DNA from 3 places in the Cupriavidus sp. KK10 genome. Region 3 is predicted to be linked to each of the others. Evidence: predicted binding sites of a transcription regulator. Region 3 holds the regulator's gene; each other region holds the start of a gene.
What was found. Region 3 encodes sigma-54, which starts transcription at its own class of promoters, with help from an activator protein. Its sites were predicted from a motif close to TGGCANGNAANCTGCTTT; they were not measured.
Positions count from the first base shown of each region.

Region 1: the regulator sigma-54 is predicted to act here: its motif matches at 5,035-5,052, upstream of urtA (urea ABC transporter substrate-binding protein).
Region 2: the regulator sigma-54 is predicted to act here: its motif matches at 2,143-2,160, upstream of KB879_RS13165 (GTP cyclohydrolase II).

Region 1 is NZ_CP073677.1:1,084,374-1,094,403, forward strand. It holds gene KB879_RS05325 (MaoC family dehydratase) at 1-169, shown strand, start outside; gene cyoA (ubiquinol oxidase subunit II) at 785-1,753, shown strand; gene cyoB (cytochrome o ubiquinol oxidase subunit I) at 1,762-3,735, shown strand; gene cyoC (cytochrome o ubiquinol oxidase subunit III) at 3,741-4,385, shown strand; gene cyoD (cytochrome o ubiquinol oxidase subunit IV) at 4,385-4,753, shown strand; gene urtA (urea ABC transporter substrate-binding protein) at 5,107-6,363, shown strand; gene urtB (urea ABC transporter permease subunit UrtB) at 6,511-8,133, shown strand; gene urtC (urea ABC transporter permease subunit UrtC) at 8,133-9,338, shown strand; gene urtD (urea ABC transporter ATP-binding protein UrtD) at 9,335-10,030, shown strand, end outside.
Region 2 is NZ_CP073677.1:2,765,749-2,775,778, reverse strand. It holds gene KB879_RS13175 (GntR family transcriptional regulator) at 1-319, shown strand, start outside; gene KB879_RS13170 (acyltransferase) at 840-1,940, shown strand; gene KB879_RS13165 (GTP cyclohydrolase II) at 2,218-3,456, shown strand; gene KB879_RS13160 (URC4/urg3 family protein) at 3,453-4,775, shown strand; gene upp (uracil phosphoribosyltransferase) at 4,848-5,534, shown strand; gene KB879_RS13150 (TetR/AcrR family transcriptional regulator) at 5,534-6,226, shown strand; gene KB879_RS13145 (amidohydrolase family protein) at 6,303-7,589, shown strand; tRNA gene KB879_RS13140 (tRNA-Leu) at 7,685-7,771, shown strand; gene KB879_RS13135 (GGDEF domain-containing protein) at 7,932-9,737, opposite strand; gene KB879_RS13130 (hydrolase) at 9,955-10,030, shown strand, end outside.
Region 3 is NZ_CP073677.1:441,630-451,659, reverse strand. It holds gene KB879_RS02340 (DJ-1/PfpI family protein) at 1-141, shown strand, start outside; gene KB879_RS02335 (ribbon-helix-helix domain-containing protein) at 244-618, shown strand; gene KB879_RS02330 (monovalent cation:proton antiporter-2 (CPA2) family protein) at 637-2,616, opposite strand; gene KB879_RS02325 (SIS domain-containing protein) at 2,758-3,741, shown strand; gene lptC (LPS export ABC transporter periplasmic protein LptC) at 3,785-4,414, shown strand; gene lptA (lipopolysaccharide transport periplasmic protein LptA) at 4,483-5,133, shown strand; gene lptB (LPS export ABC transporter ATP-binding protein) at 5,191-5,991, shown strand; gene KB879_RS02305 (RNA polymerase factor sigma-54) at 6,127-7,608, shown strand; gene hpf (ribosome hibernation-promoting factor, HPF/YfiA family) at 7,657-8,007, shown strand; gene ptsN (PTS IIA-like nitrogen regulatory protein PtsN) at 8,463-8,918, shown strand; gene hprK (HPr(Ser) kinase/phosphatase) at 8,999-9,970, shown strand.

The DNA of each region.
Region 1 (10,030 bases), 640 kb from region 3:
CAGCAAACTGCGGGCACGAATCAAGCTGCTCAAGGTCGATCGGCTCGATCCGCTGCCGAAGTCTCCTGAACTGGTGGGCGCTCAGTCCACCTGGGAAGTGACGATCGAGCGCGAGGGCAGCGACCGTCCGGTGTGCGTGGCGGAGTCGATTTCGCGCCGATATGGATGAACTGCGGCTTGATCCGCGCCAAGGGTTCTGACGCAGTGCGACAATATGCCACATAGTGTTGTCGCACCCCGAAAAGCCGCGCATGCGCGGCTTTCTGCATATTCAAAGCCGAATTTGTGCGCTTGACGCCGGTCAATGCACGGAAAGCCATTCTCGAGGTCGATTGTCCGATAAAACGGACACTGTGTTTTGTGCCGTTGGGTTTACCCCTAATGTTGCGTTGCGGTACAGTCGCGCCCACGATGTTTTACGTGTTGCGCTCCCCGGCCGAAAACCGCGCTTGCCATGAAGGCAAGTCCGTCGGGAAGTGCAAAAACTTCGTATTCCAACGCTACCCGGCCGCTGTACTGAGCCGGGACCGTTCGCGGTTTCGGCCAGGTGCCGCAGCGCCGGCAAGGTCCTACAGGGCCTGCAGCGCACGCAGTCAGTTGTCCTTCCGTGTTCATGGCGTTGCAAGGCCGCATGGTCCCTCGGCGATCGATCCGCCGCCCGACCGCAACGCCAGCTAAGGACACGTCCTTCCGGTTTTCCCTCAGCCCCACGCCTCTTGCGCGAGCATCAGGCGGTTTAGCCGCGCTTTTGCCCGAAGCGCGGTGTAACCAAACCAGTCGTGACATGAAGAAACCCATACTGCCGCGTTGGACGCGGTTCCTGCCTTGCCTTGGCCTGCTCCTGCTCGCCGGCTGCAACATGACGCTGCTCGACCCGAAAGGGCAGGTCGGCGTCGACATCAAGAACATCATCCTGATCGCTACGTGGCTCATGCTGCTGGTGGTGCTGCCGGTGATCGTGCTCACGCTGGTGTTCGCCTGGAAGTACCGCGCGTCCAATACCTCGGCGCGCTATGAGCCGGACTGGTCGCACTCCACCGCGATCGAAGTGGTGGTATGGCTGATCCCCTGCCTGATCATCATTGCGCTGGGCATCATCACCTGGAAGTCCTCGCACGATCTGGACCCGTACAAGCCGCTTGAATCCAGCAAGAAGCCGGTCACCGTCGAGGTGGTGGCGCTGAACTGGAAGTGGCTGTTCATCTATCCGGAACTGAAGATCGCCACGGTCAACCAGATCGCCTTCCCGGTCGACACCCCGGTGAACTTCAAGATCACCTCGGATTCGAACATGAATTCGTTCTTCATCCCGCAACTGGGCAGCCAGGTGTACGCCATGGCAGGGATGGAGACCAAGCTCCACCTGATCGCCAACGAAGCCGGTTCTTACGACGGCGTGTCCGCCAACTACAGCGGCGGTGGTTTTTCGGGCATGAAGTTCAAGGCGATGGCCATGTCGAACTACGAGTTCGACCAGTGGGTCGCCAAGGTTCGCGCCTCGTCCACCGAACTGGGCGTTGAAGGCTACAAGACGCTGGCACAACCCAGCGAGAAGGAGCCGGTCACGTACTACGGCAAGGTGGAAGACCAGCTCTTCCGCAACATCCTGCACAAGTACATGGACCACAGCGGCACGGCTGTCGCCGCCGACGGGTTCAAGGGCGGCCCGATCTGCACGTCGCGCAACACCCTCGGTGAAGAGCAGCTGTCGATGACCACGCCGGCCAAGCTGGCGCTGGGCGCGCAATCCTAGGAGCAATGATGTTTGGCAAGTTGAGTTTGTCGGCGATTCCGTTTCATGAGCCGATCATCATGGTCGTTCTGGCCGGCGTCGCCGTGGGCGGGGCCGCGCTGCTAGGCGCGATCACCTATTTCAAGAAGTGGGGCTACCTCTGGAACGAGTGGTTCACCTCGGTCGACCACAAGAAGATCGGCGTGATGTACTGCCTGGTCGCCCTGATCATGCTGCTGCGCGGCTTTTCCGACGCGATCATGATGCGCGCCCAGCTGGCGCTCGCCACCAATGGCGCGACCGGCGTGCTGCCGCCTGAGCACTACGACCAGATCTTCACCGCCCACGGCGTGATCATGATCTTCTTCGTGGCCATGCCGCTCATGACCGGCCTGATGAACCTGGTCGTGCCGCTGCAGATCGGCGCGCGCGACGTGGCCTTCCCGTTCCTGAACACGCTCTCGTTCTGGCTGTTCGTCGCGGGCGCCATGCTGGTCAATATCTCGCTGGGCGTCGGTGAATTCGCCAAGACCGGCTGGCTGGCCTACCCGCCGCTGTCGGGCCTGGACTTCAGCCCGGGCGTGGGCGTGGACTACTACCTGTGGAGCTTGCAGATCTCAGGCCTGGGCACGCTGCTGACCGGCGTGAACTTCCTGGTGACGATCCTGCGCATGCGCGCCCCGGGCATGACCCTGATGCGCATGCCGGTGTTCACCTGGACCGCGCTGTGCACCAACGTGCTGATCGTGGCCGCCTTCCCGGTGCTGACCGTGACCCTGGCGCTGCTGGGCCTGGACCGCTACCTCGGCATGCACTTCTTCACGAACGATGGTGGCGGCAATGCCATGATGTACGTGAACCTGATCTGGATCTGGGGCCACCCCGAGGTGTACATCCTGATCCTGCCGGCGTTCGGCATCTTCTCTGAAGTGATCGCCACGTTCTCGGGCAAGAAGCTGTTCGGCTACAAGGGCATGGTGTACGCGACCGCCGCCATCATGGTGCTGTCGTTCATCGTGTGGCTGCACCACTTCTTCACGATGGGTTCGGGCGCCAACGTCAACGCGTTCTTCGGCATCACCACCATGATCATCTCCATCCCGACCGGGGTGAAGATCTTCAACTGGCTGTTCACCATGTACCGCGGCCGGGTCCAGATGACCACGCCGGTGCTGTGGACGCTGGGCTTCATGATCACCTTCGTGATCGGCGGCATGACCGGCGTGCTGATGGCCGTGCCGGCTGCTGACTTCGTGCTGCACAACAGCCTGTTCCTGATCGCTCACTTCCACAACGTGATCATCGGCGGCGTGCTGTTCGGCTACCTGGCCGGCATCACCTACTGGTGGCCGAAGGCGTTCGGCTTCAAGCTGAACGAGCGCCTGGGCAAGTACGCCTTCTGGTGCTGGCTGGTGGGCTTCTACTTCGCCTTCATGCCGCTGTACGTGCTGGGCCTGATGGGCATGACCCGCCGCCTGAACCACACCGACAACCCGGCCTGGACGCCGTGGCTGTACCTGGCCGTGGTCGGCGTGGTGTTCGTGGCGCTGGGCATCTTCTTCCAGGTGCTGCAGATCGTGGTGTCGATCCGCGACCGCAAGAAGCTGGCCGACGTGACCGGCGACCCGTGGGGCGGCCGCACCCTGGAGTGGGCCACCTCGTCGCCGCCGCCGTTCTACAACTTCGCGCACACCCCTGTGGTGCGTGACCTGGACGCGTTCGCCGACATGAAGGCCCGCGGCGAGACCCTGCCGACCGAAGGCTACGAGAAGATCCACATGCCCAAGAACACGGGCGCGGGCTTCATCATCGGCGCCTTCAGCCTGGTGTTCGGCTTTGCCCTGACCTGGCATATCTGGTGGATGGCCGCGGTTGGCCTGGTGGGCATGATCTGGGCGTTCATCCACCGCAGCAACGACGACCACATCGACTACTACGTGCCGGCCACCGAGGTCGAGCAGATCGAAACGCGCCAACTGCAGCGCATTGCTTCGCAAGCCTGAGAACCATGTCGACTCAAGTCCTAGACCGCATCCCCGCGCAGGCAGGCGCCTCGGCTCACGCCGACGCGCACGGCCATGACCATGCGCACCACGATACCAGTGCCAATACGGTGTATGGCTTCTGGATCTACCTGATGAGCGACTGCATCATCTTCGCCGGACTGTTCGCGGCTTTCGCCGTGCTGCGCGGCGAGCTGGCAGGCGGCCCGTCGGCGAAGGAGCTGTTCGAGCTCAACTACGTGCTGGTGGAGACCTTCATCCTGCTGTTCTCCTCGATCACGTACGGCATGGCGATGATCTCGCTGCAGAACCGCAGCCTGAGCCGCGTGCAGGTGTGGCTCGGCGTCACGTTCCTGCTGGGCCTGGCCTTCATGGCGATGGAAATCAACGAGTTCCATCACCTGATCGCCGAAGGTGCCGGCCCGGGCCGCAGCGCGTTCCTGTCGTCATTCTTCACCCTGGTCGGCACCCACGGCCTGCACGTTGCCAGCGGCATGCTGTGGATGATCGTGCTGATGTGGCAACTGTCGAAGAAGGGCATCACCCCGACCCTGACCAAGCGCCTGACCTGCCTGTCGCTGTTCTGGCACTTCCTGGACGTGGTCTGGATCGGCGTGTTTACCGTGGTCTACCTGATGGGACATCTGTGATGGCACAACACAACGCACCGGCGGCGCACGGCGCCCACGACTCGCACGATTCGCACGCGGGCCACGACACCCACGCCAGCTTCAAGTCGTACGCGATCGGCTTCATCCTGGCCGTGATCCTGACCGTGATCCCGTTCAAGCTTGTGATGGACGGCAGCATGGACAAGGGCACCATCCTCTGGATCATCCTCGGCATGGCCGTGGTCCAGATGCTGGTCCACCTGAAGTACTTCCTGCACCTGGACACGTCGTCTGAGCAGCGCAGCAACGTGATCGCGCTGCTGTTCACCGCGCTGATCCTGGTGATCGTGGTGGCGGGTTCGCTGTGGATCATGCACAACCTGAACGCCAACATGATGGTGATGTAAGGACCCAGCGTCCTGGCATCGAAAGCGGGGCCCCGGAAGGGGCCCTTTTTTTTGCCCATGCCAGCCTTGGGGCATGGTGCCCGGCCCTGGTGCGGGGCGCGCAGCGCCTGGCGCCTTTCGCATGCCGCCCGCACGGAATTGCACCGATGCACGGGAGTGGTGCGCGCGCCGCCCGCACTGCCCTGGTGCGGATACGCGATCGCCGGCAGCGGTAGCGCCTGCGCGCCGCGCCAGCAGGCCGTCTGCCGCCGGCGCAGTGGGTATCAGGCCGTTTGCCTCCATGGCACGCTAGTTGCAGAAGCATCACCCGGGGAGCGTAGTCCCTGACCAACACCATAAACGGGAGCTGCAAAATGCAACGACGTGACATGCTGAAGCTGTCGGCGATAGCCGCCGCGGCGATGATCGGTACCAGCCCGCTGGCGCTGGCGCAGTCCAAGGAGCCGATCAAGGTCGGCATCCTGCATTCGCTGTCCGGCACCATGGCCATTTCGGAGACGTCGCTGAAGGACGTGGCCCTGATGACCATTGATGAGATCAACAAGAGCGGCGGCGTGCTGGGACGCAAGCTGGAGCCGGTGGTGGTGGACCCGGCCTCGAACTGGCCGCTGTTCGCGGAAAAGGCGCGCCAGCTGATCACCAAGGACAAGGTCGCAGTGACCTTCGGCTGCTGGACCTCGGTGTCGCGCAAGTCGGTGCTCCCGGTCTATGAGGAACTGAACTCGCTGCTGTTCTACCCGGTGCAGTATGAAGGCGAAGAGATGTCGAAGAACGTCTTCTACACCGGTGCAGCGCCCAACCAGCAGGCGATCCCGGCGGTGGAATACCTGATGAGTAAGGAAGGCGGCGGCGCCAAGCGCTTCTACCTGCTGGGCACGGACTACGTCTACCCGCGCACCACCAACAAGATCCTGCGCGCCTTCCTGAAGAGCAAGGGCGTGGCCGACAAGGACATCGAAGAGGTCTACACCCCGTTCGGCCACAGCGACTACCAGACCATCGTCGCCAATATCAAGAAGTTCTCGCAGGGCGGCAAGACCGCGGTGATCTCCACTATCAACGGCGACTCCAACGTGCCGTTCTACAAGGAGCTGGGCAACGCCGGGCTGAAGGCCAAGGACGTGCCGGTGGTGGCGTTCTCGGTGGGTGAAGAGGAACTGCGCGGCATCGATACCAAGCCGCTGGTGGGCCACCTGGCCGCATGGAACTACTTCATGTCGGTCAAGAACCCCGAGAACGATGCCTTCCGCAAGCAGTGGGCGGCATGGGTCAAGGCCAACAATCTGCCCGGCGGCGACAAACGCGTGACCAACGATCCGATGGAAGCCACCTACGTCGGCATTCACATGTGGGCGCAGGCCGTGAAGAAGGCCGGCACCACCGACACCGACAAGGTGCGCGCCGCCATGTACGGCCAGACCTTCAAGGCACCGGACGGCTTCACCCTGACCATGGGCGAGAACCACCACCTGTACAAGCCGGTGATGATCGGCGAAGTGAAGGGTGATGGCCAGTTCTCGGTGGTGTGGAAGACGCCGAAGGCGGTGCGTGCGCAGCCGTGGAGCCCGTTCATCGCGGGTAATGAAGGCAAGCCGGACAAGGTGATGTAAGCGGACGCCAGTCCGGCCCCTGACGATGGCTTCCTTCTCCCGCAAGGCGGGGGAGGGGAGCGCATCGCCCCCTTTCGCACACCCAGAACAACAAGGCGCTGAAGCGCCGCCACTGCGCCAGCCACTATGCCCAAACTACTTCCGACAATGGCCATGCCATGGCTGCGCGCCTTGCTGGCGGCGCTGCTGCTGGCGGCTGCGCCGTGGGCCGCGGCGCTGACGCAGGCCGACCTGAAGCCGCTGGCCGAAGACGATTTCGATGCCAAGACCGCCGCGCTGGCCGCACTAGCCAAGGCACCCCCGGCGGAAGCCGGCCCGATCCTGAAAGCCTTGCAGGACGACGCGCTGCAATATGCACCATCGGTCGGCATGGTGCGCCAGGACGGCGACAAGACCGTCGATGCCATTACCGGCAAGCCGGTCGCGGTGAAAGCCGACGAACTGGAGTCCCTGACCCTGAACAACAGCCTGCGTGCGCTGGTCGACAGCGCCGCCAGCAGCCTGCTGCTGCAGTCACCCGACATCGCGGTGCGTGCGCAGGCGGTCGCCACGCTGCGCGCCCAGCCGGAAAGCGCCTCGCGCGCCGCGGTCGAAGCCGCGCGCAAGAACGAGGCCGATGCCGGCCTGCGCACCAGCCTGGACGTGATCTGGGCCAACCTGGTGCTGGCCGAGCCGGCCGATCCGGCAGCGCATGACGCGCGGCTTGAAGCCATCCGCATCCTCGGCAGCGACAGCAACCCGCAGAGCCGCCAGAAGCTGGCGCCGCTGGTGGAGCGCGACAGTGCCGGCAACTACCGCGAGCCCGATGCCGACGTGCGCCTGGCCGCGCAGCAGGCGCTGGACACGCTGCGCAGCGACCAGCGCCGCGCCGAGCTGATCGGCAACCTGTTCGCCGGGCTGAGCCTGGGCAGTGTGCTGCTGCTGGCCGCGCTGGGGCTGGCCATTACCTATGGCCTGATCGGCGTCATCAACATGGCGCACGGTGAATTCCTGATGATCGGCGCCTATGCCACCTACGTGGTGCAGTCGCTGTTCCGCGCCTACGCGCCGGGTGCGTTCGACTGGTACCTGCCGGCGGCGCTGCCGGCCTCGTTCCTGGCGGCAGCCGTGGTGGGCTTCGTGCTGGAGCGGCTGGTGCTGCGCCACCTGTACGGCCGCCCGCTGGAAACGCTGCTGGCCACCTTCGGCGTGAGCCTGCTGCTGATGCAGGCAGTGCGCACGCTGTTCGGCGCGCAGAACGTGGAAGTGGCCAACCCGGCGTGGATGAGCGGCGGCATCGAGTGGATGCCGGGCCTGGTGATTCCCTACAACCGCATCGTCATCATCCTGTTCGCGCTGGCGGTGGTGGCGGTGGCGTGGGCGGTGCTGAACCGCACGCGGCTCGGGCTGTTCGTGCGCGCCACCACGCAGAACCGCACCATGGCGGCCTGCGTCGGCGTGCGCACCTGGAAGGTCGACAGCTACGCCTTTGCCTTTGGCGCCGGCATTGCCGGGCTGGGCGGCTGCGCGCTGTCGCAGATCGGCAATGTCGGTCCCGACCTGGGTCAGGCCTACATCATCGATTCCTTCATGGTGGTGGTGCTGGGCGGGGTGGGGCAGCTGGCGGGCACCATCGTCGGCGCTTTCGGGCTGGGCATCATCAACAAGTTCATCGAGCCCTTCTATGGCGCGGTGCTGGCCAAGATCTTTGTCCTGGTGCTGATCGTGCTGTTTATCCAGAAGCGGCCGCAGGGACTTTTCGCGCTCAAGGGGCGCAGCGCGGAGGCATGATGCAGCGATTCCAATCGAATTCTTCCGCTACCCCGTTCCGGCTTGCCGTGCCTGAGCGCCAGGCGCTGTTCTCGCGGCGCGGCTGGATGGCGCTGGCGGCGCTGGCGGTGATCGTCGGCATCGGCGTGCCGGTGTGCGCGCTGGTGTTGCCGGAGGGCCATCCGCTGCACCTGTCGGCCTATGCGCTGACGCTGGTCGGCAAGATCATGTGCTTTGCGCTGGCCGCGATCGCGCTGGACCTGGTGTGGGGCTACTGCGGCATCCTGAGCCTGGGCCACGGGCTGTTCTTCGCGCTGGGCGGCTACGCCATGGGCATGTACCTGATGCGGGCGATCGGGCGCGAGGGCGTGTACAAGAGCGAGCTGCCGGACTTCATGGTGTTTCTCGACTGGAAGGAGCTGCCCTGGTTCTGGCACGGCACTGAGCACCTGGGCTACGCGCTGCTGCTGGTGGTGCTGGTGCCGGGCGTGCTGGCGTGGCTGTTCGGCTTCTTTGCCTTCCGCTCGCGCATCAAGGGCGTGTACCTGTCGATCATCACGCAGGCGATGACGTATGCGGCGATGCTGCTGTTCTTCCGCAACGAGACCGGTTTCGGCGGCAACAACGGCTTCACGGACTTCAAGCGCATTGCCGGCTTTGCGATTGCGGCGCCGCAGACGCGCACGGCGCTGTTCGTGCTGACCTTCCTGGCGCTGCTGGCGGGCTTCATCGCCTGCCGCTACATCGTCACGTCCAAGCTCGGGCGCGTGGTCACCGCAGTGCGCGATGCCGAGATGCGGGTGATGTTCTCCGGCTACAACCCGCTGGGCTACAAGCTGTTCGTGTGGACTTTCTCGGCAGTGCTGTGCGGCATCGCGGGTGCGCTGTATGTGCCGCAGGTGGGCATCATCAACCCTGGCGAGATGTCGCCCGGCAACTCGATCGAGATGGCGGTGTGGGTTGCCGTGGGCGGGCGCGGCACGCTGATCGGGCCGGTGATCGGCGCATTCCTGGTCAATGGCGCCAAGACCCTGTTCACCGCCCACTTCGCCGAATACTGGCTGTTCCTGCTGGGTGCGATGTTCGTGCTGGTGACCTTGTACCTGCCCGATGGCGTGACCGGGCTGTGGAACCGGCTGCGCGAGCGGCGTGCGGCCGCACCGCCAGCCGCTGCAGACCCTGTTTCCGCGCCTGCCGTGGCAGGCCGCACCGGAGGTGAAGCATGAATGCCGCACTCCAGCACGGCCAGGCCGAAAGCGGCGATGCCACCGGCCTGGGCCGCATCGTCGAGCCTGGCACCATCGATGTCTCGCACGGGCCGATCCTGTACCTGGAAGACCTGACGGTGCAGTTCGACGGCTTCCGCGCGCTGAACAAGCTGACCTTGTCGATCGACCATGGCGAGCTGCGCTGCGTGATCGGCCCCAACGGTGCCGGCAAGACCACGATGATGGATGTCATCACCGGCAAGACCGGGCCGCGCAATGCCAATGTCAGCGGGCGCGTGTTCCTGGGCCAGACCATCGACCTGATGCGGATGACCGAGCCGCGCATCGCGCAGGTGGGCATCGGCCGCAAGTTCCAGAAGCCGACGGTATTCGAGCAGCACGCGGTGTGGGAGAACCTGGAACTGGCGATGAAGGCCGACAAGCGCTGGTGGTCGTCGCTGCGCGCGCGGCTGACGGCAGAGGGGCATCGCCGCATCGAGGAAACGCTGGCGCTGACCGGACTGGAGGCCGAGGCCTACCGGCCCGCCGGGCTGCTGTCGCACGGGCAGAAGCAGCGCCTGGAGATCGGCATGCTGCTGATGCAGCAGCCGCAGCTGCTGTTGCTGGACGAGCCGGTGGCCGGCATGACCGATGAAGAGACCATGCAGCTGGCGGCGCTGCTCAACGGCCTGCGCGGCAGCTGCTCGATG
Region 2 (10,030 bases), 2.3 Mb from region 3:
GGCGTGGACCGATGTCTACGTGGATCCTGCCTATGCGGAGATCGGCGAGATGGTGCGGGAGTCGCCCGACACGCTGGTCAGCACGCTGATCGAGTCACGCTATGACCGGCAGATTGCAGAGATCTACCAGGATGTGCGCGCGGTTGCGGTCAGCGACCGGCGCGTTGCTGACGCGCTCAGGCTGGACCCTGGCGCCGCGGCGCTGAAGATCGTGCGGCGCTATATGGATGCGGCCGGCGAGACGTTCGAAGTCTCGGTGACGGTGCATCCCGCGGACAGCTTTTCGGTATCGATGCGCTTGCAGCGCTCGGCCGGCTAATCAGGCCGCGGTTGCTGGGGCGCGGCCGGCAAATGCTGCCTACGGAGTGCGCGCCGCAGGTCTCGTGTCGCGCACCGTGGTCGGGGCGGGGTACACGTCGTCGCTGGGCGCAATCGGTTGACGGGGCGGTGGCGGTGTCGCCGCGGTATCCCGCGGGACTCCCTCGCATCCCGCCAGGGCCGCGGACAGAAGGGCGATGAGGGAGCACACAGCCAAGCCGCAACGGAAGGCGTGACCGGCGCGGGAGAAGAGCGTGCGGTGCTGCATAAGCGGGCCCCAGTGGCAATGGTGATTGTAGCTTAGCCTACTGGCGCACAAAGAAACGTCCCTTGAATGCGTGGTTCAAGCCTGACGTCCCCCCTATCCACCCGACAGTTGAATTTTGGGCCGCGACGGCAAACTCGCAACAAGCCGGGGCAGTGTGTAACGAATCTATAGGTAGTGGCGTATGCGCCATATTAGAGCCGGTGCAAGCAGGTAGAATCGCGCCTTCCGTGGCAATTGCAGCATTCCTATAACAATGAGCCCTCGTCCGTCGCGCCTGCCTTGCATCGACGCCCTGAAAGCGGTCAGCTCCCAGTTGATCGTGCTCCATCACCTGGCCTTCTATGGCCCGATGTCCGATACCGCGTATCGGCTGGCCCCGGGGCTGGTGGACTGGCTGTACGACTACGCCCGCATCGCTGTGCAGGTCTTCCTAGTGATCAGCGGCTTTCTCGCCGCGCGCAGCCTGGCGCCGCATGGCCGGCTGGAGATCCGCCAGCATCCGCTGCTGGTGCTGTGGCGGCGCTACCAGAAGCTGGTGGTGCCCTTTGCCGCGGCGCTGCTGCTCAGCATTGCCGGTGCCGCCCTGGCGCGCCATTGGATGGTGCACGACTCGATCCCCGCGCCGCCCGGCCTGCTGCAGTTCCTGGCGCACGTGACGCTGCTGCATAACGTGCTCGATGTCGATGCGCTCTCGGCCGGGGTCTGGTACGTGGCTATCGACCTGCAGCTGTTTGCGCTGCTGCTGGGCGCGCTGTGGGCCGCGCGCGCCGTGGCGGGCGGGAAAGCGCCGGCGGGTGCCGGGGCCAGCATCGGCATCGTGGCGCTGGTGGCGGTGGCGTCGCTGTTCTGGTTCAACCGCGATGCCGCGTGGGATATCTGGGCCGTGTACTTCTTCGGCGCCTATGGCATGGGGGCGCTGGCCTACTGGGCGTCCAACGCCGGCCGCCCGGTGTTGCCGCTGCTGCTTATCGGCGCGGTCGCGCTGGCGGCGCTGGCGGTGGATTTCCGGCTGCGCATCGCGGTGGCGCTTGCCACTGCGCTGCTGCTGGCGGTGGCGCGCCGCGGCGGCTGGCTGGAGCGCTGGCCGCGGGCGCGCGTGGTCGGCTTCTTCGGGCGCATTTCCTATTCGGTGTTCCTGGTTCACTTTCCGGTTTGCCTGCTGGTCAACGCGCTGGTGTCGAACCTGGCGCCGGGCCAGCCGGTGCTGAACGCGCTCGGCATGGTTGCCGCGTGGGGGCTCAGCAATGTGGCCGGCGTGCTGTTTTATCGCTACATCGAAAGCGCCCAGCCGCTGGCGGCGCTGCGTGCGCTGCTGGGCAACGGCCGCGACCCCGCCGGCCGGCAAAGCGTGTAATGCTTGCAGGCACCGCCGCGCAGCGGCGGCACGGTTTGCCCCGGACGGCGCCGTGCCCGCATGGCCGTGCGCGCCTTTTGTTGGTGCGTATGCACCCGCGATGTCCCGCCGCCGGCACGCGATGCGTGCATGCCGCCAGCGCGGACTTGCGTTCGGCGCCACACACATTGCCGCAACACTCGCGTAAACGGGCATTGGGCGATGGCACAAAGGTTGCCTAGTATGGAATCGTAAACCTGACCATTTGGTCAGGATTCCATCGGGAACCGAGGGTGCCATGTCCGACCATATCGTCCTCACCTCACACGCACGCCGCGACAAGCCGGCCGAGCCCATCCACTGGGGCGCCCCCACGGCGGCCGAGCGCGGGCCGGTCATCGCCAGCCTGGCGAATCCGGCACAGCGCAATGTGATCGGCACTCATGCTGGCGCCTACGCCATCTACCGGGCCCTGGCGGTTGCCGCGGGCGCTTTGCAGCGCGACCATCGCACCGACCTGACCGATACCGCGCCGGCGGAAGCCATTGGGCCGCATCCGCAATGGGGCGACCCGGAGAAAATTGTCTCGCTGGATCCCTGGGGCCACCTGGTTTCCACCGTCTTTGCCGACCGCATCGCGGCCGGCGTGGATATTCGCCCGACCATCGCCGTCACCCGTGCGCATATCAACATGCCGGAGCTGGTGTCGGCCATTGCGGCCGGCCGGCTCAAGCCCGACGGCGACATCCTCCATGCCAATGGCGACGTGCGGGTGACCAAGGCGGCGGTCGACCCGGTGTGGTACCTACCCGGGCTGGCGGCCCGTTTCGGCATCAAGGAAAGCGTGCTGCGCCGCAGCCTGTTCGAGCAGACCGGCGGCATGTTCCCGGAACTGGTGACGCGGCCGGACCTGAAGGTGTTCCTTCCGCCCATCGGCGGCATGACGCTGTACTTCTTCGGCGACGTCAGCCAGCTGGGCAAGCCCGAGACCCGCGTGGCGTGCCGCGTGCACGATGAATGCAACGGATCGGATGTGTTCGGGTCAGACATCTGTACCTGCCGGCCGTATCTGGCACATGGCATCGAGGTGTGCATCGAGATGGCGCAGCAGGGCGGTGTCGGGCTGGTGGTCTACAACCGCAAGGAGGGCCGCGCGCTGGGCGAGGTGACCAAGTTCCTGGTCTACAACGCCCGCAAGCGGCAGGTGGGCGGCGACCGTGCCGAGACTTACTTTGCCCGCACCGAATGCGTGGCAGGCGTGCAGGACATGCGTTTCCAGGAGTTGATGCCGGATGTGTTCCATTGGCTGGGCATCCGCCGCATCGACCGCTGGGCGTCGATGAGCAACATGAAGCATGGCGCGCTGGTGGCGCAGGGCATCGAGGTGGTCGAGCAGGTGGCCATCCCCGAGGCCCTGATCCCCGCCGATGCCCGTGTCGAGATCGATGCCAAGGTGGCCGCCGGCTACTTTACGCACTACACGCCGCCGGATGCGAACGAACTGGCCCTGGCAAAGGGCAGGGGGTTGAACGAATGACGATGTTTCCCGAGGATGGCAAGCCCGGCATGGACCGCCAGGGCACAGGTAACGAGATGCGGCCGGGTGCCGGCTGGCTGAGCCCGGTGCCGGAAGGGCATCCCGCCTCGGCGCTGCTGTGTGCCGAGGCGGTGCGCACGCATTGCGCGGCGGTCACCGAACACGTGGCCAGCGGCGCGTCCGAGCTTTTCACCTGGCATCCGGACCGCGTGCATGCAATTGCCGACTATGTCGCCAGCACCATCCGCCAGCGCTATCCGGACCTGCAGGTGCCGTACCACAGCCGCTGGCGCCATTTTGAAAGTGGCGCCGTCGACCAGCGCGCGGACCGCTGGCAGGTGTTGTGCGAGCGTGCCGCGCTGAGCGGGCCAGAGCACCGCGAGGAGCGCGCCCGCATCGGCATCGACCTGGTCATTCCAAGCGTACTGCTGGATGCCGGCGCCGGCCCGGACTGGCGTTACCGCGATCCGGCCAGCGACCTGGTGCTGACGCGCTCGGAAGGGCTGGGCGTGGCCAGCTTCGTCCTGTTCGCGCGCGGCGGCTTCTCGGCCGCGCCGGGCGATCCGCTGCGCGCGGACGCCGAGCGGCTGCAGCGCATCGATGCCGACAGCATCGCCCACGCCTTCCAGGTCGCGCAGCACAACCCGCTGGTGGGGCTGGAAGGCCGCGCCGGCCTGCTGCGCCGCCTGGGCGAGGTGATGGAGGCGACTCCGGCGCTGTTCGGCCGGCCGGCGCGGCTGGGCAACCTCTACGACTACCTGAAGGCGCATGCGGTCAACGGGCAGCTCGACGCCGGCTTCCTGCTGCGCACGCTGCTGGTCGGCCTGGGGCCGGTATGGCCGGGGCGGATCATTGTCGAAGGCGTTTCGCTGGGCGACTGCTGGCGGCATCCGGCCGCGCCGGGCGGGCTGGTACCGTTCCACAAGCTCACGCAATGGCTGACCTATTCACTGCTGGAGCCGCTGGAAGACGCCGGCCTGACCGTGACCGGGCTGGACGCGCTGACGGGCCTGCCCGAATACCGCAACGGCGGCCTGCTCTACGACTTCGAGCTGATGGTGCCGCGCGACCCCGGTTTTGCCGCCGTGCCGCATGCGGTGGATGAGCCCGTGATCGTCGAATGGCGCGCGCTGACAGTGACCGGCCTGGACCTGGTGGCCGACGGCGTGCGCCAGGCGCTTGGCTTGCAGGAAGAAAATTTCCCGCTTGCGCGCGTGCTGGAAGGCGGCACCTGGGCGGCGGGGCGCCGCATTGCCGCCAAGCGGCGCCCGGGTGGCGCGCCGCCGTTCGCCATCATCAGCGACGGCACCGTGTTCTGAGCACGTCGGCCGCCAGGCGGCCGACGTTGCTGGCAGGCATTGCATGTGAAACGTGGCATCAGGAGCGTCACCATGAACGACATGTCCGCTGTTCCCGCTGTTGACCCACTCGATGCCGATGCTGCCGGCCTGCCCGGCGTGCTGGTCGTCGACCACCCGCTGGTGCAGCACAAGGTCACCCTGGTGCGCAGCGAGGAGACCACCACCGACAACTTCCGCCGGCTGGTGCGCGAAATCAGCCAGTTGCTGACCTACGAAGCCACGCGCGACCTGGCCATGGAGACCGTCGCCATCCGCACGCCGATCGCGCCGATGCAGTCGCGGGTGCTGTCCGGCAAGAAGCTGTGCCTGGTGTCGATCCTGCGCGCGGGCAACGGCTTTATCGACGGCATGCTGGAACTGCTGCCGGCGGCGCGCGTCGGGCATATCGGCCTGTACCGCGACCCCGAGACGCTGGAGCCGATCGAGTACTACTTCAAGATGCCGGAAGACATCCAGGAGCGCATGGTGATCGTGGTGGACCCGATGCTAGCCACCGGCAACTCGGCCATCGCCGCGCTGAACCGCCTGAAAGAGGCCGGCGTCACCACCATGAAGTACGTGTGCCTGATCGCCTCGCGCCCCGGGCTGCGCGCGCTGCGTGCAGCGCACCCTGAGGTCGGCATCGTCACCGCGGCCATCGACGACACGCTCAACGAGCACGGGTATATCGTGCCCGGGCTGGGCGACGCCGGCGACCGCCTCTACGGCACGCGCTGATGGACGCGCCCGCCAGCGCCACGGCGCGGCGCCCGCTACCCGCGTGCGATGCCCCGGGCGGGCGCATCCGGCAGGAGAACCAGGCCATGATCCTGCACGCGGCCGAGCATGTCTTCGCGCGCGCGGGCTTTGCCGGCGCCACCATGGCCGAGATCGCAATGCGCGCCGGCGTGCCAAAGTCCAACCTGCATTACTACTTCCGCACCAAGCAGGCGCTGTACCGCGCCGTGCTGGCGCATACGCTGCAGCTGTGGCTGTCGGAGACCGATATCATCCGCGCCGAGCTGCCGCCGCAGGTGGCGCTGGAACAATACATCCGCGCCAAGATGCGGCTGTCGGCCAGTCATCCGGATGCATCGCGCGTATTTGCCAATGAACTGCTGCACGGCGCGCATGAGATCGGCGAGGTCCTGCGGCAGGTGCTGCGCGAGCTGGTGTCGCGCAAGGCGGCGGTGGTGCAGCAGTGGATCGACCGCGGCCAGATGGCGCCGGTCGACCCGCAGCACCTGTTCTTCACGATCTGGGCGGCCACGCAGACCTATGCGGATTTCGAGTCGCAGGTATGCGCGGTGCTCGGCGTCAGCCAGCTGAAGCAGCAGGACTATGCGCAGGCCACCGAGCACCTGGTGGCGCTGCTGCTGCGCGGCTGCGGACTCGAGCCCGAGCCTGCGGCGCCCGACCGGCGCGTATGACGCCTGGACCCGCCCACCGTGGCGCCCGAGCCGGCGCCGTGAGAACATCGCCGTGCCTGCTGCCTGAGAGACCCCCATGCTCGACCTGATCCTGCGGCATTGCAACCTGCCCGACGGGCGCACCGACATCGATATCGGCATTGCCGCAGGCCGCATCGCCGCGGTTGAGCCGGCACTGGCTGCACGCGCCGCCGAGGAGATCGATGCGGCCGGCCAGTTGGTGACGCCGCCGTTCGTCGATGCGCACTTCCATATGGACGCCACGCTGTCGTACGGTCTGCCGCGCGTGAACCAGTCGGGCACGCTGCTCGAAGGCATTGCGCTGTGGGGCGAGCTCAAGCCGATGCTGACGCAGGAAGCGCTGGTCGAGCGCGCACTGGCCTATTGCGACTGGGCGGTGGCGCGCGGGCTGCTGGCGATCCGCTCGCATGTGGACGTGTGTGATCCGCGGCTGCTGGCGGTGGAGGCGCTGCTGCACGTGCGCGAGCGCGTGCGTCCTTACCTGGACCTGCAGCTGGTGGCGTTCCCGCAGGACGGGGTGCTGCGCGCGCCCGGCGCGCTGGACAACCTGAAGCGCGCGCTGGACATGGGCGTCGACGTGGTCGGCGGCATCCCGCATTTCGAGCGCACCATGGCGCAGGGCGCCGAATCGGTCCGGCTGCTGTGCGAACTGGCGGCGGACCGCGGCCTGCGCGTCGACATGCATTGCGACGAGAGCGACGACCCGCTGTCGCGCCATATCGAGACGCTGGCCAGCGAGTCCGTCCGGCTCGGCCTGCAGGGCAGGGTGGCGGGCTCGCACCTGACTTCGATGCATTCCATGGACAACTACTACGTGTCCAAGCTGATCCCGCTGATGCGCGAGGCCGGCGTGGCGGCGATCGCCAATCCGCTGATCAACATCACGCTGCAGGGGCGGCACGATACCTATCCGCGGCGCCGCGGCATGACGCGCGTGCCGGAGTTGCTGGAGGCCGGCGTGCGGGTGGCGTTCGGCCACGATTGCGTGATGGATCCGTGGTACAGCCTCGGCTCCGGCGACATGCTGGAAGTGGCGCACATGGGGCTGCACGTTGCGCAGATGACCGGGCAGGAGGCCATGCGCGCCTGCTTTGCCGCGGTGACCGCCACGCCCGCGCAGATCCTGGGGCTGGACGGCTACGGCGTGGCGCCTGGCTGCCGCGCCGACCTGGTGCTGCTGCAGGCGCGCGACCCGGTGGAGGCGATCCGCCTGCGCGCCACGCGCCTGCGGGTACTGCGTGCCGGCAAGTCCATCGCCAGCACGCCCCCGGCGATGGCCACGCTGGACCTGCCTGGCCGGCCGGCGCAGGTGGACTTCCTGCGGCACGGCGGCGGGCAATAGGGAGCACAAATTTTTTGCGCCAAGGAGTTGACAGTCCCTGTCGGGCTCGGCATAATTTCGTTCTTCGCATCGCGGCAGCAATGCAGCGAAACGAAGCCCAGATGGCGGAATTGGTAGACGCACTAGGTTCAGGTCCTAGCGGTGGCAACACTGTGGAGGTTCGAGTCCTCTTCTGGGCACCAATATTTAGAAAGGCTCGCGCAAGCGAGCCTTTCTTCGTTTCAGCCGGCGTAGGTGACCGAGTCCTTGCCGGGCACCGGCCTCGGATATCTGGAAGAAACCCGCAGCGATGCGGGTTTTTTTCGTCCATCGTTTCCGTGCTGGTTCCGGGGTCGGCCTGGTTCAGCCGGTTGCTACCCCTTCCTCGCGCTGTGCCTCGCGAACGCAGTTGCGCCCTTCGGCCTTGGCGCGGTACATGGCAGCGTCGGCCGCGCCGAATAGCCGCTGCCAGTGGCGCTCGCCGCCGCGTCCGATGGCCACGCCGAAGCTGGCGGTGACGCGCAGCTGGGTGGTGCTGGACAGGTAGACCGGGCGGGATGCGACTTCCGCGCGCAGGGTCTCGGCCAGCGCGGCGGCCTCGCCCGGCCTGCCGTGCGGCAGCAGCAGCGCGAACTCCTCACCGCCGAAGCGTGCCAGCACGCCTTCGGGCGGCACCAGCGCGCGCATCATCGCAGCGAGGTCGCGCAGCACTTGGTCGCCGGCGGCATGGCCGTGGCGGTCGTTGATCTGCTTGAAGCGGTCCACGTCGATCAGCACCAGGCTGGCGCTGTCGTGTGCCGCGTACTGCGCGGCCACCAGCTCCAGCGCGCGCCGGTTCAGCAGCCCGGTCAGGCTGTCGGTGCGCGCCTGGTGTTCCAGTTGCGCGGTCAGCGAGGCGCGCTCGCGCAGCTTGCGGCGCAGGATCTCGATGGCATCGAACAGGCGCCGCATCTCCGCCGCGGGCCTGGTGGACGCCGCTGGCGCAGCGTAGTGCGGGTGGCCGCGCGCCTCGGCCAGGCCGATCACTTCGTCGCCGGCTTGCAGCAGCGGCAGGAACACCGAGCGCTGCGTGAACACCAGCACGTATCCCAGCACGGCAAGGATCAGCGCCGACGTGCCGCACGCGGCCGTCAGCTCGCGCAGCGCCTGTGCGCGCGTTGCGGTGAAATGCGCGACCACCTCATCCAGGAATACGCTGCGCAGCCGCTCCAGCGGCTCCAGCGTGCGCACATAGCGGTTGGTCAGCTCCGTCGGCGTCATCGAGTAATGGCCCGACACGCGGCCCTGCGCAACCAGGCTGTCGATCATGGCCAGGCCCTGGCCGAAGAACTGGTGGCTGGCGTCGGCGTATGCCTGCTCCAGCGCGGGCACGGCGCCGAACATGTTGTACGCCGGCCCTGCCAGCTGCCATAGCTCAAGCAGCCGGCCGCGCGAGCGCGTGGCATCCACCAGGCTCTGCACCGGCATCGGCTGGCGCGCCGCCACGGGCGCCATGATTTGCGAGGCGATGCGCCCGCCATACTCGCGCAGGTCGCCCAGCATCCTGCCTGTCAGGGCCGGCGCCGCCAGGCCGTCGTCGCAGGCGGAGAGCTCGCGTACCTGCCAGGCGAGGGCCGGCTGCAGCGCGTCCACGACCTCGAACATGCTTTCGATGGCGTGTCGGATCTCGTCCATGTCACGGTCCTGGCGCGGGCGCCCGGCGAGATCGTCGATCTCGGCCCGCGCCCGCGCCAGGCGTTCGCGCACGCGCTCGACCATCAGCGGCGGCAGGTGGTGGTGGTGCAGGCCGAAGGGTGCCGGCGGCGGCGCGGCCAAGCGCGCCAGCGCGGCGTCGCTGCGGGCGCGGAAGGTTTGCAGGCGTTCGCGCGCGGCGGTGTGGGGCGAGGGTGGCTCTCCCAGCACGCTGTTGGCCGGTCCGCGTTCAGCGGACAGCACGTTGGCGGCGTCCAGCAACTCGCGGTACGCCGAGATGTCGTACAGGTTCTGCCGGGCCGAGGTGAAGTCGCCATACGAGCGGGCCATCACCAGCGCGGCGAGCACCAGGGTGCAGAGCCCGCCGACCGCCGTGGCGATCGCCAGCTTGCGCTTCAGGCTGCGGCTGCGCCCGGCTGGCGGCGCCATGCCCCCGGGCTCGGACTCACGCCGGCGCGCACGTCGCCACAAGGCCATAAGGTTTGCTCCCGGCGGCAGCATGCCGGGCTATGTCTGCAAGATTTGTCATGACCGCCATTATTGACGAAAAGGCGCAGCGGCCAGGCCAAATTTGCTGGCCGACAGCGTCGCGCGGGGCGCGCGCGGCCGAACACTCCCGGCTAACGCTGGCAGGGCATTTGACCTATGCTCAAACTCATCGGGCAGGCACATATAACGTCCGAAGGTGGTTGCCATGACTACGGTCTTGTCATCGAGAGAAAGGGAGGCGGGGACTTGCCCCGGGTGGCACGCACGTGCTGCGCACCCCG
Region 3 (10,030 bases):
CTGGCCGGCGGCACCTATGCCGATATTCCCGTCGACCAGGCCCATACCGACGGCAACCTCGTCACCGCCCCGGCCTGGCCCGCGCATCCGGCCTGGCTGGCACAGTTCCTTGCCGTGCTGGGTACGCGGATCGTACATTAGAGCTTTCCGCACGCGGCGCCCCCACGCGTGAAGGCACGGCCCGCCCCCCTGCGGCGAGCCGTGCACATGCCCGCCGGCCGCGCCGCCCGCACGGGAGCATCCATGTGTGAAATCTTTATCCGCGCCAATCCGGCGTCGTACCAAAGCCAGTCGCGCTCGCTGCGCCTGCATGGCGTGGCCACCAGCATCCGGCTCGAGAGCCTGTTCTGGGAAGTGCTGGAAGAACTGGCGCGACGCGACGACATGACCGTCAACCAGCTGATCACGCGCCTGCACGATGAACTGACCGAACATCGCGGCAGCGAGGCGGTGGCGGGCAATTTCTCGTCCTTCCTGCGTGTGTGCTGCCTGCGCTACCTGATGCTGCAAGGCGAGGGCCGCATCCCGGCCGATACCAGCGTGCCGATCCGCTCGCTGGACGCACGCGCCGTGCTCGACAACCTGCCGGAATCCTGGGTCGAGGCGCGTCCGCACTGACGCATCCGGCGGCCCCGCTCAGCCGTTCAGGATGCGCGTCTCTGCCGCTTCCAGCGCCTCGGGCGGGCCGCGCAGCACTACGATGTCGCCCGGTTCCAGCACTGTCTCGGGCTCCGGGTCGAAGGCGCGGATGCCGCGCCGGCGCACCGCGGTCACTTCCACGCCGATGCGCTCCAGCCCCAGCACGCCAAGGCGCCGCCCCACCGCCGTGGATTGCGGCCCGAGCGACACGGAGTGCAGCCGCACCGAATCGCGCTCGACCATGTCCTCATCATCGTCGCGGCCGTGGAAATAGCCGCGCAGCAGGCTGTAGCGCGCGTCGCGCGCCTGCTGCACGCCGCGCACCACCCGGCGCATCGGCACGCCCAGCAGCACCAGCGCGTGCGAGGCCAGCATCAGGCTGCCCTCGATGATCTCGGGCACCACTTCGGTGGCGCCGGCCTTCTGCAGCGTGTCGAGCTCTGAATCGTCCACCGTGCGCACGATCACCGGCAGCGCCGGCGCCAGCTCCTGCACGTGGTGCAGCACCTTAAGCGCCGATGGAGTGTTGGCATAGGTGACGATCAGGGCGGCGGCGCGGTGGATGCCGGCGGCGATCAGCGCCTCGCGCCGGCCGGCGTCGCCGTAGACCACGGTATCGCCGGCCGCGGCGGCCTCGCGCACGCGGTCGGGGTCCAGGTCCAGCGCCACGTAGTTGATGCCCTCGCGCTCCAGCATGTGCGCCAGGTTCTGCCCGCTGCGGCCGAAGCCGCAGATGATGGCGTGTTTCTCGGTCTGCAGGCTCTGCGCGGCGATGCGGGTCATGTTCAGCGACTGCATCAGCCATTCGTTGGCGGTAAAGCGCAGCACGATGGCGTCGCTGTACTGGATCAGGAATGGCGCGGCCAGCATCGACAGCAGCATCGACGCCAGGATCACCTGGATCAGCACCGGGTCGACCAGGTTCAGGCCGTCGATCTGGTTCAGCAGCACGAAACCGAATTCGCCGGCCTGCGCGAGCCCCAGCCCGGTGCGGATGGCCACCCCCTGGCGCGAGCCGAAGACCCGCGCCAGCAGCGCGATCAGCACCAGCTTGAACAGCACCGGCACCACCAGCAGCGCCAGCACCAGCCATACGTGATCCAGCACTACGCGGATATTGAGCAGCATGCCGATGGTGACGAAGAACAGCCCCAGCAGCACGTCGCGGAACGGCTTGATGTCCTCTTCCACCTGGTGGCGGTAGGGCGTCTCGGAGATCAGCATGCCCGCCATGAAGGCGCCCAGCGCCATCGACAGGCCCAGCCGCTCGGTCAGCGCCGCCATGCCCAGCGTCACCAGCAGCAGGTTCAGCATGAACAGTTCCTGCGAACGGCGCGCCGCCACCACGTGGAACCAGCGGCTCATCAGGCGCTGGCCGAGGAAGAAGATGGCGCCCAGGGCCACCACGATCTTGACCGTGGCCAGGCCCAGCGCCACCATCAGGTCGCCCGGATCGCGCGACAGCGCCGGGATCACGATCAGCAGCGGCACCACCGCCAGATCCTGGAACAGCAGGATGCTGATGATATTGCGGCCGTGCTCGCTTTCCAGCTCCATGCGCTCGGACAGCATCTTGGAGACGATCGCGGTGGAAGACATCGCCAGCGCCCCGCCCAGCGCCACCGACGCCTGCCAGGACAGCGGGAACAGCCAGTTGAAAGCCCAGCTGGCCGGCACCACCGCCAGCATCGACAGCACCACCTGCGAGCCGCCCAGGCCGAACACCAGCCGCTTCATCGAGCGCAGCTTGGTCAGGTTGAACTCCAGCCCGATCGAGAACATCAGGAAGACCACGCCGAATTCGGCCAGGTACTTGGTCTGCGCGGTGTCGCTGGCCAGCCCCAGCGCATGCGGGCCGATCAGGATGCCAACGGCCAGGTAGCCCAGCATCGGCGGCAGCTGCAGCATGCGGAATGCGACCACGCCGAAGACGGCGGCGGCCAGCAGCACCAGGGTCAGTTCCAGCGGAGAATGCATCAGGCGGTCTGGGTGACCGGCCAGGCGCGCGTCCGACCCGGCACGGGCACCCTGCCGGCAAAATACGGCGAGCACGGCAAGCACGACGTGCGCCATGGGTCGGGCCAGGCGCCATCGCATTCGTTGGTATACTTCGTCGCCATGATAGCCAATTTCGATGCGGATCGAGCACTCAGACTCGCCCGCGACACTCTCCAGACCGAAGCCGATGCGGTTTCCGCACTTTCCGGACGCCTGAACGGCGACTTTGCCCGTGCCGTGCTGCTGATCCTGCAATGCACCGGGCGCGTGGTCGTCTCGGGCATTGGCAAGTCCGGCCATATCGGACGCAAGGTCGCGGCCACGCTGGCCTCTACCGGCACGCCGGCGTTCTTTGTGCACCCGGCCGAAGCCAGCCACGGCGACCTGGGCATGGTCACGCGCGACGACGTGCTGATCGCCTTCTCCAATTCTGGCGAGACCGGCGAGCTGCTGTCGATCATCCCGATCGTCAAGCGCATCGGCGCGCGGCTGATCTCGGTCACCGGCAACCCCGACTCCAACCTGGCCAAGCTGGCCGACGTCCACCTGGACGCGGCGGTCGAGAAAGAAGCCTGCCCGCTGAACCTGGCGCCGACGGCCAGCACCACCGCGGCGCTGGCGCTCGGCGATGCACTGGCAGTGGCGGTGCTGGACGCGCGCGGCTTTGGCGAGGAAGACTTCGCCCGCTCGCACCCCGGCGGCGCGCTCGGGCGCAAGCTTCTGACCCATGTGCGCGACGTGATGCGCACCGGCAACGCCGTGCCCGAGGTGCGTGAGAACACGCCGCTGGCCCAGGCGCTGATGGAAATCACCCGCAAGGGCATGGCCATGACCGCCGTGGTGGATCCGGACGGACACGCCATCGGCGTCTTCACCGACGGCGACCTGCGCCGCCTGCTGGAAACCCCGCGCGACTGGAAGACCGTGCCCATCGGCGAGGTCATGCACCGCAACCCGCACGTGGTCAACGAGAACCAGCTCGCCGTCGAGGCGGTGCAGGTGATGGAAGCCAACCGCATCAACCAGCTGCTGGTGGTGGACGACGACGGCCGCCTGACCGGCGCGCTGCATATCCACGACCTGACCCGCGCCAAGGTCATCTGAGCGGGCGCGGGCCCGGCACAACCGGCACAACGCCAAGGACACCATGCAGGCACTCCTCGCCTCCCTCAGCGGCATCGTCATGCGGCTGCTGCCGCTGCTGCTGATGGCCTTCGTGGCGGGCAGCACGTTCTGGCTGGTCCAGATCAACTCCCCCAAGGAAGACCTGGCCGCGCAAAGCACCAAGAAGCATGAGCCTGATTACTTCATGGACCGCTTCTCGGCCACCGAGCTGGCGCCGGACGGCAGCACCAAGATCCGCTTCACCGGCGAGCGCATGGTCCATTTCGAGGACGACCAGACCTACGAAGTGACCCGGCCCGCCATGCGCGCGTACGAGCCGGACCGCCCGCCGGTCACCGCCCGCGCCGATATGGGCCGCATGAACGCCGAGGGCTCGGTGATCGACCTGTACGGCAACGGCTTCGTCATGCGCCAGCAGGGCGTGGACGTGTCCAAGGACCCGCAGCTGACCGCCGCATCCAGTTATTTCCAGCTGCTGATCAATGACGACATCGTCAAGACCGACAAGCCAGTCAAGCTGACGCGCGGCCCGTCGGTGATGACCGCCAACGGCCTGATCTTCAACAACGTCACGCGCGAAGTACAATTGCTCGGCAATGTACGCGGCACCATCATCACCGGGCCGTCCCCAGGCCGCGCGCCGGGGTCCTGAGCCCCGGCCCGGGGGCCGCACCAACCCGCACCAACATACCCAGACGCCCTCAAGCAACCCCTGCCAACATGACTGCTTCCCTGACGACATCGTCCCGTCGACGCACCGCCCCGGCTCTGCTCGCCCTGGCCATGGCCTTCGGCCTGCTGGCCCAGCCCGCCCTGGCCGAGCGAGCGGACCGCGACAAGCCGATGGTGCTGGAGGCGGACAACGCCAGCTACGACGACGTCAAGCAGATCTATACGCTGACCGGCAACGTGGTGCTAACCAAGGGCACCATGATCCTGAAGTCCGACGCCGCCGAACTGCGCACCGACCCCGAGGGCTACCAGTTCGCGGTAGCCACCGCCAAGCCGGGCAAGCAGGCCTACATCCGCCAGAAGCGCGAAGGCGTCGACGAATACATCGACGGCTGGGGCGACCGCATCGAGTACGACGGCAAGCAGGAGTACTCCAAGCTGATCGGCAATGCCCGCATGGCGCGCCTGCAGGGCGCCAAGCAGGTCGATGAGATCCGCGGCGCGGTGCTGACCTATGACAGCCGCAAGGAGTTCTACACGGCCGCCGGCGGCGGCAGTGGCGACGCCGCGGCCGCCAATCCGTCCGGTCGCGTGCGCGCGGTGTTGTCGCCGCGCCAGGACCAGAAGGCCGGCGCCACGGGCAATGGCGGCTCGCCGCTGGACCTGAAGACGGCGCCCGCGCCTGCCAACAAACCCTGACGCCTGGCGCCGGCTTGCCTGCCCGCGCCAGAAACGCCTGAACGCCAGACCGTGCCAATGACCGATACCGCAACCATCGCCGACAAGCCTTCCGTCGAAGCCTCCACCGTCCTTCCCGGCGGCAGCACGCTGGTCGTGCGCCACCTGAAGAAGCGCTATGGCTCGCGCACGGTGGTCAAGGACGTCTCGCTCGACGTGAAGAGCGGCGAGGTGGTCGGCCTGCTCGGGCCTAACGGCGCGGGCAAGACCACCTCGTTCTACATGATCGTGGGCCTGGTGGCGCTGGACGAAGGCGATATCGTGCTCGACGGCGACCACATCAGCGGCCTGCCGATCCACGAGCGCGCGCGCATGGGGCTGTCGTACCTGCCGCAGGAAGCCTCGGTGTTCCGCAAGCTCAACGTCGAAGAGAACATCCGCGCGGTGCTGGAGCTTCAGGTGAGCAACGGCAAGCCGCTGCCCAAGACCGAGATCGAGCGCCGCCTGGATTCGCTGCTCGACGACCTGCAGATCGCGCACCTGCGCAACAACCCGGCGCTGTCGCTATCGGGCGGCGAGCGCCGCCGTGTCGAAATCGCGCGCGCGCTGGCGTCGTCGCCGCGCTTCATCCTGCTGGACGAACCCTTCGCCGGCGTGGACCCGATCGCCGTGGGCGAGATCCAACGCATCGTCAGTTTCCTCAAGGCACGCAATATCGGCGTGCTGATCACCGACCACAACGTGCGCGAGACGCTCGGCATCTGCGACCACGCCTACATCATCAGCGAAGGCACGGTGCTGGCCGCGGGCCAGCCCGAGGAAATCATCGCCAATGACGCAGTGCGGCGCGTCTACCTGGGCGAGAACTTCCGCATGTGACTTAACGGCCTGCCCGCGAGCGGCAGGCCTCTTCGCGGGCGCGCGTGGGCCCTCCCACAGCCAGCGGCGATCGGACCGCATAAGCGATAGCAATTTCCGTTCCAACAACGGAAAGATGCGCATAGAATAGCTCGCATGAAACCGTCGCTACAGCTCCGTCTTTCCCAGCATCTGGCCCTGACCCCGCAACTGCAGCAGTCGATCCGGCTGCTGCAGCTCTCCACGCTGGAACTGCAGCAAGAGGTCGAACAGGCGCTGACGGAAAACCCGCTGCTCGAGCGCGAGAACGACTGGATCGAAAGCCCGCTGCGCGTGGCGGCCGACGGCTCGGTCAACCTGCAGAGCGCACCGGCGCCCGCCCCGGCTGAGCCCCAGGGCAATGGCGAGGCTCGCGCCGACGGCGCGGGTGACGACGACAGCTATGGCGACAGCGGCAACGGCGACGACTACGGCAGCGGCGACTGGAGCCTGGACGACTTTGCCCGCCGCCCCCAGGGCGACGAGGATGAAAAAACGCCGATGCAGCTGCGCGAGGCCGAGCCCACGCTGCGCGAGTACCTGATGGAGCAGCTCACGCCGCTGAAGATCTCGGCGCGCGACAAAGGCCTGGCCATCTTCCTGATCGAATCGCTCGACGACGATGGCTACCTGAGCGCATCGCTTGAGGAGATCTGCACGGAGTTGCCGGAAGAACTCGAGTTCGAGATCGACGAAGTCCACGCCATCCTCACGCTGCTGCAGAGTTTCGACCCGCCCGGCGTGGGTGCGCGCAACGCCGCCGAGTGCCTGGCCCTGCAGTTGCGACGCCTGACGCACCCGCAACGCGAACTGGCGCTGAACATCGTTAGCAATCACCTGGAGTTGCTCGCAGTACGCGACTACACGCGGCTGAAGAAGGCGCTGCAGGTAGATGAAGTGGCACTGAAGTCCGCACACGAACTGATCCGCTCGCTGGCGCCCTACCCCGGCCATGCGTACAGCCGCCCGGAAGCGGACTTTGTGGTGCCGGACGTGTTCGTGCGCAAGGGTGGCGGCGGCTGGATCGCGCAGCTCAATCCGGATGTGATGCCGAGGCTGCGCATCAACGATATGTATGCCCAAATCCTGCGTGGCGCGAAGGGTGAGTCCGGCACGGCCGGACTGCAGCAAAAGCTGCAAGAGGCGCGCTGGCTGATCAAGAACATCCAGCAAAGGTTCGACACAATCCTGCGTGTCTCGCAGGCCATTGTCGAGCGTCAAAAGAACTTTTTCAGTCACGGCGAAATCGCCATGCGCCCCTTGGTTTTGCGGGAGATTGCCGATACACTGGGTTTACACGAGTCAACCATCTCCCGGGTGACGACCAATAAATTCATGGCAACGCCGATGGGTACTTTCGAACTGAAGTACTTCTTCGGCAGCCACGTGTCCACCGAAACCGGTGGCGCGGCTTCATCAACGGCCATCCGCGCCTTGATCAAGCAACTGATAGGAGCCGAAGACCCGAGGAATCCCCTTTCCGACAGTCGCATTGCCGAACTGCTGGGTGAGCAAGGCTTTGTTGTTGCGCGCCGCACTGTTGCCAAGTATCGCGAAGCCCTGAAGATCCCCGCAGTCAATCTCCGCAAGTCTTTGTAGCCGAGCCCACCGCCTGCCTGGTGAGGCTCTTTCAGAAGGAGAAGCGCTATGAACTTCAAGATCAGTGGACACCACCTGGACATCACGCCCCCTCTGCGTGAGTACGTGGAAACGAAGCTGGAGCGAATCGTCAGGCATTTCGATCAGGTCATTGGCGTTAGCGTGCTGCTCTCTGTCGACAACCACAAGGAAAAGGACCGGCGTCAGTACGCGGAAATTAATCTACATCTCAAGGGCAAGGACATCTTTGTCGAGGCGCATCACGAAGACCTATATGCAGCGATCGACGCACTCGTCGACAAGCTGGACCGTCAGGTGATCCGCTACAAGGATCGCGTGCAAGGCCACGACCGCGAAGCGGTCAAGTACCAGATGGCCGCAGCGCAAATGCAGCAATGACCGTGCCCGGCAGCCCCGCAGCGGGCTGCTGAATCAGGATTGAACAGGCAAGCCGCGCCACGAAGCGCGGCTTTTTTGCGCCCTTGCGTTCCGGGTTGCCGCCGGCATGCCGCGCCCGCACTGGCGGTGCGGCCCGGCTGTGGCGCCGGAGCCAACGCTTTTCACCCGAATGGGCAAGAGTGTTCGCAAGCGCAGCGCCAAGGTGTATGCTGCGCCATACAAAGAGAGGGAATCCTGGCCGCGCCCCGCATCGGTGCGCCGGCTCCCGGCCCGGAGGCACGATTGCATCACCATGTATCGTTCTGCACCGGCTTGCCCCGCTGCGCTGCACAATACGGGGGTAGTCGCTGCTCTATAATGGGCCGGACGCCTCCGGCCAGGCCAACGGCAGCCCGGAGCCAGCCCACTGCCCCGCGGAACGATCTGCCCGCTAACTGAAATCCTGCGCATCGCCCATGAATCGTTTGGCCAAATTGCTGCCACCCGGCAACATCACCCTGGACGTCAGCGTCACCAGCAAGAAGCGTGTGTTCGAGCAGGCCGGGCTCCTCTTCGAGAACAACCATGGTGTGGCGCGCGCCATCGTGACGGACAACCTGTTCGCGCGCGAGTCGCTGGGATCCACCGGCCTGGGCGCCGGCGTGGCGATCCCGCACGGCCGCATCAAGGGCCTGAAGCAGCCGCTGGCCGCCTTCATGCGCCTGGCCGAGCCGATTCCGTTCGAATCGCCGGATGGCAAGCCGGTATCGCTGCTGATCTTCCTGCTGGTGCCCGAACAGGCTACGCAGCAGCACCTGGAAATCCTGTCAGAAATCGCGCAACTGCTTTCCGACCGCGACATGCGCGAAGGACTGGCCACGCTGCCGACGCCCGATGCCGTCCATCAGTTGCTGATCGCATGGCATCCCTGATCCCCTGATCCCCCAGGCGGGCCGGCACCAGACCGGGCAGGCGCCAGGCGCTTCGCAAACCGCCCCACCAGTCATACCGCATGGAACTCACCGGCGTCACCTCCCAGTCCATCTTCGACGACAACGCAGCCGACATCAAACTCTCGTGGGTGGCCGGCCTGGAAGGCGCGGACCGCGCCTTCGACGTGGAGTTCGCCCGCGAAGCCACCTCCGCCGCCGACCTGGTGGGCCACCTGAACCTGATCCACCCCAACCGCATCCAGGTGCTCGGCAAGCCCGAAATCACTTATTACCAGCGGCTGGACGATGAGACCCGCAAGCGCCAAATGGGCGAGCTGATCCTGTTGGAGCCGCCCTTCCTGGTGATCGCCGACGGCATGGAGCCGCCGCCCGACCTGGAACTGCGCTGCACGCGCTCGTCCACGCCGCTGTTCACCACGCCGGTGTCGTCGGCCGCGGTGATCGACCACTTGCGCCTGTACCTGTCGCGCATCTCCGCGCCGCGCGTGACCATGCACGGGGTCTTCCTCGACATCCTGGGCATGGGCGTGCTGATCATGGGCGAATCGGGCCTGGGCAAGAGCGAACTGGGCCTGGAACTGATCTCGCGCGGCCACGGGCTGGTGGCCGACGATGCCGTGGACTTCGTGCGCCTGGGGCCGGATTTTATCGAAGGCCGCTGCCCGCCGCTGCTGCAGAACCTGCTTGAAGTGCGCGGCCTGGGCCTGCTCGACATCAAGACCATCTTCGGTGAGACCGCGGTGCGGCGGAAGATGAAGATCAAACTGGTGGTGCAGTTGGTGCGCCGCAACGACGGCGAGTTCGAGCGGCTGCCGCTCGATTCGCAATACCTGGACGTGCTGGGCCTGCCGATCCACATGGTCAAGATCCAGGTGGCGGCCGGGCGCAACCTGGCCGTGCTGGTCGAGGCCGCGGTGCGCAACACCATCCTGCGCCTGCGCGGCATCGATACGCTGCGCGACTTCATGGACCGGCAGCGCGCCGCGATGCAGGCCGATGCGGTTTCGCGCGGCCAGGGCCGCCTGCTCTGAGCCCCAGCGTTTTCATTTGCTTACAACGGCGTTGACGCAGAACGTCAACGTTCTTCAGGC